Regions from separate parts of the Streptomyces sp. NPDC023838 genome, predicted to be linked through region 2. Evidence: riboswitches for the same ligand, from Rfam matches in the RefSeq annotation. Region 2 holds a riboswitch; each other region holds the start of a gene.
What was found. Region 2 has a riboswitch for cobalamin ahead of AB0G17_RS33145 (HoxN/HupN/NixA family nickel/cobalt transporter). Riboswitches for the same ligand answer to the same signal wherever they lie in the genome.
Positions count from the first base shown of each region.

Region 1: linked by a shared signal. The riboswitch ahead of AB0G17_RS25250 (ribonucleoside-diphosphate reductase subunit alpha) and the one ahead of AB0G17_RS33145 (HoxN/HupN/NixA family nickel/cobalt transporter) in region 2 are both predicted to bind cobalamin.
Region 3: linked by a shared signal. The riboswitch ahead of AB0G17_RS08905 (CbtB domain-containing protein) and the one ahead of AB0G17_RS33145 (HoxN/HupN/NixA family nickel/cobalt transporter) in region 2 are both predicted to bind cobalamin.

Region 1 covers NZ_JBFAAD010000023.1:40,822-43,073, forward strand. Annotated here, with positions in the region: gene mctP (monocarboxylate uptake permease MctP) at 1-884, shown strand, start outside; cobalamin riboswitch at 988-1,158, shown strand; gene AB0G17_RS25250 (ribonucleoside-diphosphate reductase subunit alpha) at 1,287-2,252, shown strand, end outside.
Region 2 covers NZ_JBFAAD010000043.1:17,352-19,603, reverse strand. Annotated here, with positions in the region: partial or broken gene AB0G17_RS33155 (radical SAM protein) at 1-215, shown strand, start outside; gene AB0G17_RS33150 (hypothetical protein) at 733-897, shown strand; cobalamin riboswitch at 967-1,174, shown strand; gene AB0G17_RS33145 (HoxN/HupN/NixA family nickel/cobalt transporter) at 1,202-2,252, shown strand, end outside.
Region 3 covers NZ_JBFAAD010000005.1:234,109-236,360, forward strand. Annotated here, with positions in the region: gene AB0G17_RS08900 (CbtA family protein) at 89-862, opposite strand; gene AB0G17_RS08905 (CbtB domain-containing protein) at 878-1,102, opposite strand; cobalamin riboswitch at 1,139-1,285, opposite strand; gene AB0G17_RS08910 (histidine phosphatase family protein) at 1,362-1,931, shown strand; tRNA gene AB0G17_RS08915 (tRNA-Val) at 2,087-2,158, opposite strand.

The DNA of each region.
Region 1 (2,252 bases), on a different contig from region 2:
TGCCCGGCGACGCGGGCCAGTGGACCTACGCCACGCTCGCCCTCGGCTCGGCGCTGGCGCTCTTCATGTACCCGCACTCGATCACCGCGACCCTCTCCTCCCGCAGCCGCAACGTCATCCGCCGCAACACCACGATCCTGCCGCTGTACTCGCTGATGCTGGGTCTGCTCGCGCTGCTCGGCTTCATGGCGATCGCGGCCGGGGTCAAGGTCAAGAACGGCCAGCTGGCGATCCCGCAGCTCTTCGAGGACATGTTCCCGGACTGGTTCGCGGGCGTGGCGTTCGCGGCGATCGGCATCGGCGCGCTCGTCCCGGCGGCGATCATGTCGATCGCGGCTGCGAATCTCTTCACCCGCAACATCTACAAGGACTTCCTCAAGCCGGACGCCACGCCGGAGCAGGAGACCAAGGTCTCCAAGCTGGTCTCGCTCCTGGTGAAGGTGGGCGCGCTGGTCTTCGTCCTGACGATGGACAAGACGGTCGCGATCAACTTCCAGCTGCTGGGCGGCATCTGGATCCTCCAGACCTTCCCCGCGCTGGTCGGCGGTCTGTTCACCCGCTGGTTCCACCGCTGGGCGCTGCTGGCGGGCTGGGCGGTCGGCATGGCGTACGGCACGCTCGCCGCGTACGGAGTCGCCTCGCCCACCCAGAAGCACTTCGGCGGCAGCTCCAAGGAGATCCCCGGCATCGGTGAGATCGGCTACATCGGCCTGACGGCGTTCGTCCTGAACGTCGCGGTGACGGTCGTCCTCACGGTGGCCCTGAGGGCCCTGAAGGCCCCCGACGGCGTCGACGAGACGTCCCCGGAGGACTACACGGCGGACGCGGGCGACCCGGGCGTACAGACGGAACTGCCCCCGGCGACGGCGGGCGCGTTGCACTAGCCGCCTCCCTCCTCCGTACGCGACGACGGGCCGCCGGGAATCCGGCGGCCCGTTGTCGTGTTCCTGGAAGACGAGTTGACGCTCCGACACCCTCCGAAGCCGACACGACACAACATGTGGGGGTGCCGCCGGAGCCCGGCACAAGATGTATGCTCATGCTCGCTGTCGCCGCAGGGGAATCCGGTGCAAATCCGGAACTGTCCCGCAACGGTGTACTCGTACGCATTTGCGTACCTGTTCAGTCCGAGGACCTGCCGACAGCGCGCCCTGGCCGTCCGGCCCGGGTGCCAGACGTCCGGGCCTCGCGGAATGGGCAAGTGGACGCGGCGTACCCCCGAGGGGGTGTGTCCGTGTGCCCGCGCACTTCCCCAAGGCCCCGTGCCGAGCGAGGAGTGCCCCCACGTGACCATCGCCCCTGCGGATCCCGCTTCAGCGATCGCCGAAGAGCCGGCCGATGCCCCCGGGACCGCCCTGCTGCGGACCCTGACCGACCTCACCGCCGATCTGCCGGACACCGACCCCGGCCGTGTCGCCGCCGCCGCCCTGCGCGGCCGCAACGCGCGCTCGGACGAGGCGGAGCTGCGTGGGCTCGCCACCGAGGCCGCCGCCGGGCTGATCTCCGAGGACCCGGCGTACTCCCGCCTCGCCGCCCGGCTGCTGACGATCACGATCGCCGAGGAGGCCGCGACCCAGGGCTCGGTCACCTTCTCCCAGTCGGTCGGGGTCGGCCACGAGGAGGGCCTGATCGCGGACCGCACGGCCGACTTCGTGCGGCTGCACGCGGCCCGCCTGGACGCGCTGGTCGAGGCCTCCCTCGCGGACGGCGCCGACGACCGCTTCGGCTACTTCGGCCTGCGCACGCTCTACTCCCGCTACCTGCTGCGCCACCCGATCACCCGCCAGGTCATCGAGACCCCGCAGCACTTCATGCTCCGGGTCGCGGCGGGCCTGGCCGAGGACGACTCGGTGCGTGCCCTGGACGAGGTCGCCTCGCTGTACGGCCTGATGAGCCGGCTCGACTACCTGCCGTCCTCCCCCACGCTCTTCAACTCCGGCACCCGTCACCCGCAGATGTCCAGCTGCTACCTGCTGGACTCCCCGCTGGACGAGCTGGACTCGATCTACGACCGCTACCACCAGGTGGCGCGCCTGTCGAAGCACGCGGGCGGCATCGGCCTGTCGTACTCCCGCATCCGCTCGCGCGGCTCGCTCATCCGGGGCACCAACGGCCACTCCAACGGCATCGTCCCGTTCCTGAAGACGCTGGACGCCTCGGTGGCGGCCGTCAACCAGGGCGGGCGGCGCAAGGGCGCGGCGGCGGTCTACCTGGAGACCTGGCACTCCGACATCGAGGAGTTCCTGGAGCTG
Region 2 (2,252 bases):
TCATCTCGCTGGGCCCGGTCCAGGTCACCCTCGCCGGGGGTGAACCACTCCTGGTCAAGGGGGTGTTCGAGGTCGCGGAGCGGCTGACGCGCGCGGGCATCTCGGTGCTCGTGTACACCGGCGGCTGGAACTTCCAGCCGTGGATGGCCGAAGAGCTGGCGCGCGTATGCGGACGGGTTGTGGTGAGTGTCGACGGTCCCGCGCCCGAGATGCACGACCGGATCCGCGGCAGGGCGGGTTCGTTCGAGCGGGCGATGCGGGCGCTGACACTGCTCGAGGCAGGTGCGCGGGAGCGGGCCGGGCGCGGTGAGCGTCCGCTCCCGTTCGCCATCGACTGTGCGGTCGTACGGAGCAACGTGGACGGGCTGGAGGAGTTCTGCACGGACATCGTGCCGCGGTTCCCGCACCTGAGCTCCCTCGACTTCGCCGCCGCCGTGCCGTCCGGGCTCGGCAGCCGCACGGGATACGCCGAGCACGAACTGCTCTCGGACGAACAGCTCGCGCGGCTGGGCAGCGAGGAGCAGCGCGCGCGGCTCCAGTCGCTCGCCCCCACCACCGTCCGGGTCGGCACGTCGACCAACCTCTCCTTGCAGATGAACCCCGAACAGGTCGCTCGCGGGCTGGGCTTCCAGGCGCTCCAGATCGAGCCCGACGGACAGGTCCGGGCCATGCTACGAGGGAACCGTCGGCAGTCTGCTGGAGGAGCCGCCCGCCGAGCTGTGGCGACGCGCGGTGGAACGGTGGACCGACCCGTTCGTGGCCGAGGCGCTCTCCGGCGCGGGCACCATGCGCGGCTGGGCCGAGGCCGTGCGGCGCATCGACTACCACTTCGGCTCCGACGAGGTCCGCGCCCGCATCGACCGCCGCCCGGTGTTCACGGGGCCGGCCGGCGGGTAGTCGAGGTCGCGGAATGTGATCTGCAATACCCCTGCCCGCGGCCAGACTTGCAGGTGGGGCGGGTCGCACCTACGGTTGGCGAGCCGTGGTGTTCGGGAAGACCGGTGCAAGACCGGAGCGGCCCTCGCCACTGTGATCGGGCCCCATGTCGTTCAGGCCATGAACGGCTTCGGGTAGCCCGTCCCGTTGTGCCACTGGGGGCCGCGAGGCCGCTGGGAAGGCAGGGGCGGTGCGACACCCGGAAGCCAGGAGACCGGCCACGGCATCTCGCGTAATGATCCACGAGGTGCTGGAGCGTGAACGAATGACCCTGCCCACCCTGCCCACCCCACCCGCCACATTCCACTGGCGACGCGAGGACACCGTCCGGACCGCCTGGCTGCTGGCGGTGATCGCCGCCCTGCACGTCGTGGCGTTCGGCATCCTCTTCCTGCTCGTGGTGCCCGAGCACTATGAGGTCGGCTCGAAGACGTTCGGCCTCGGACTGGGCGTCACCGCCTACACCCTCGGTATGCGGCACGCCTTCGACGCCGATCACATCGCCGCGATCGACAACACCACCCGCAAGCTGATGGCCGACGGCAAGCGGCCGGTGTCGGTCGGCTTCTGGTTCGCGCTCGGGCACTCCAGCGTCGTGGTCGTGATGGCGGCCCTGGTCGCCGGGGGCGCACAGCTCGCGGGCACCCTGATGAACGACGACTCGCGGACCCACCAGACCCTCGGAGTGGTCGGAACGACCGTCTCCGGATCGTTCCTCTACCTCATCGCCGCACTCAACCTCCTCGCGCTCGTCGGGATCCTGCGGGTCTTCCGGGCCATGCGCGCCGGGACGTACGACGAGGCCGAGCTGGAACAGCACCTGGACGCACGGGGGTTCATGAACCGGCTCCTGGGCCGCTTCACCAAGTCGATCACCCGGCCCGGCCAGATGTTCCCGCTGGGCTTCCTCTTCGGGCTCGGCTTCGACACCGCCACCGAGGTCACGCTGATGGTGATGGCCGGCTCGGGCGCGGCGGCCGGGCTGCCCTGGTACGCCGTACTGTGCCTGCCGCTCCTCTTCGCCGCGGGGATGAGCCTGTTCGACACCATCGACGGTACGTTCATGAACTTCGCCTACCAGTGGGCCTTCTCCAACCCGGTGCGCAAGGTGTTCTACAACCTCACCATCACCGGCCTGTCGATCGCGGTGGCGTTCCTGATCGGCACGATCGAGCTGGTGGGCGTGCTGCACGACAAGCTCGATCTGAGCGACGGGCTCACCGGGTGGGTCGCGGGCCTCGACCTGGACAACGTGGGGTTCATCATCGTCGGCCTGTTCGTCGTGGTGTGGGCCGCGGCCCTGGCGTACTGGCGGT
Region 3 (2,252 bases), on a different contig from region 2:
AGCACGCCGAGAACAGCGCATGGCCTACGCGCGCGAGGGCCCCGGACCATCACGGTCCGGGGCCCTCGTGCGTGCGGCGGTGCCAGGGTCAGTGGGCGGCCGCGGCCGTGCTCTCCACGGTCGTGCCCGAGTCCCGGGGCCCGGCCGGTGCGGCCTTGGGCACCAGGAGCCGTTCGGCGAGGTGGCCGAAGACCAGCCCGAAGCCGGTCCACAGGGTCACCTGGATGGCGAGGGCCGCCAGGCGGAACCGCCAGAGCAGCATGGCCGGGAAGTCCTTCGGGACCTCGTTGACGGTGGGCAGGAACGCGTACGCGAGCCCGACGGCGACCAGGAAGGCGGCCGCCGCGGCGACGGTCGCGTTCCAGTTGCCGAGGCGGGGCGCGAGCCGCTTGCCGAGGATCACGGCGGCGACGGCGAGCAGCACGCTCAGCGCGATCATCAGGAAGTACAGGGCGGTGCGTTTGCCGATCGTGTCGGGGTCACCGATGGACGGCGGGTTCGCCGGGTACTTCAGGAACGGGACGACGTAGACGGTCAGGAGCGCGCCGACCGAGACGAGCGCCGCCGTGGCGCGCGGCCCGAAGCGGCCGATCCGGCCGAGCGCCACGCAGAACGCGAGCGCGGCGATGCCGCCGATGGCCACGCCGAACACCAGCACACCGGTGGCGAGGCCGCCGGTGGACTGCAGGGTGCGGCTGAACACCTCTTCGCCGTGCTCGTGCGCGTGCGCTTCCTCGAAGTCGATGGCCGCGTCCACCCGGGGCTCACCCAGGAGGTACGCCACGACGAGCGCCAGGGCGCCCGCCGCCAGACCGGCGATCATGCCCCGCACCAACAGGGCCCTGACGGACAGGGAGTTCACGAGTCGGTTCCCCGGTCAGTGGCAGGGGAAGCCGAGCAGGTGGCGTCCGTCGTGGAGCCACTCATGGACGTTCTCACCGGAGATCAGGTTCGTGGCGCCCTGCTCGGCACCGACGAAGTACAGGAGGACGAGCATGAGGATGCCGAAGAAGAGCGCCCAGGGAGCGATCGCCTTGAGCGAGATGGGGGTGATGGCCGGCGTTGCAGCTGCGCTGGGCGCAGGGGCGGCGGAGAGTGCCACGGCAGAACCTCCTGGGGAACACGCGTCCCGGTCATTGGTGCCTTTGTCGACGGTGGTGGGTCTGACTTCCCCGCCTTCGCTCCCTGTTGAGGGCGCTCGCCGGGTTCACAGTGGCGCGACCGTGCCGGATTCTCACCGGGCTTCCTTCACACCGTCTTTATGTCCACGAGACCGTACCGCGTGACGGACCGCACCGCTACGGCGTACGGGGGCGCAGCCCCCGCGCGAAGTGCGTCAACGGCCGTGCTCTGCTTGTCCCATGACCGTACGCGTGATGTTGATCTCACCCCCGGCCGACCGCTACGCGCGCGAGGCGAGAGTCGGCGACGACGCGGCCGCCCCGGACGAGGGCGCGGTCCGCCGGGTCAAGGCCGCGGCGGCGGCGCTTCCGGTCCCGGCCCGCCGACTGAAGCCGCCGTCCTCCCTCTACGAGTTGGCGGACGGCTTGCCCACCTGCGACGAACCGGCCCTGACCGACTGGGATCTGGGCCGCTGGCGGGGGCGCCGGCTGGACGAGCTGAGCGCCGCGGATCCCACGGGCGTACGGGCATGGCTCACCGATCCCGCCGCGGCGCCGCACGGCGGGGAGAGCCTGCTCGCGCTCATCGCGCGCGTGGGCGCGTGGCTGGACACGCTCCCGGCGGCGGGCGGCCGGATCCTCGCGGTCGCCTCCCCGGCGGTGGTCCGCGCGGCCGTGACCCACGCCCTGACCCTGCCCCCCGCCTCCTTCTGGCGCCTGGACGTGGCCCCCCTGACCCTGACGGAACTCTCGGGCCGGGCGGGGCGCTGGAACCTGCGGTGCGGGCGGCCGGCGGAGGGGGAACGGTAACGACGAAGGGGCCCGCCCTGATCGGCGGGGGGCCTCCCTTGTGGTGGGATGCGGCATCCCTGTGACGTCCGGGCATGAAGCAGGCATGAAGCGGCCCCCCGGCCGAGATCGGCCGGGGGGCCATCGGCAGGCTCTCACCTGCCGCTTCCTACGGGTGGGCATGGACGGTTTCGAACCGCCGACATCTGCTTTGTAAGAGCAGCGCTCTACCCCTGAGCTACACGCCCGTGGCACATCCGTGGATGAGGGAACAGCGTACATGGCCTCCGGGGCCGGGCTGCAAACGCGTTCTCGGCGGCGGCCCGGTTCGGATCGCGGGAC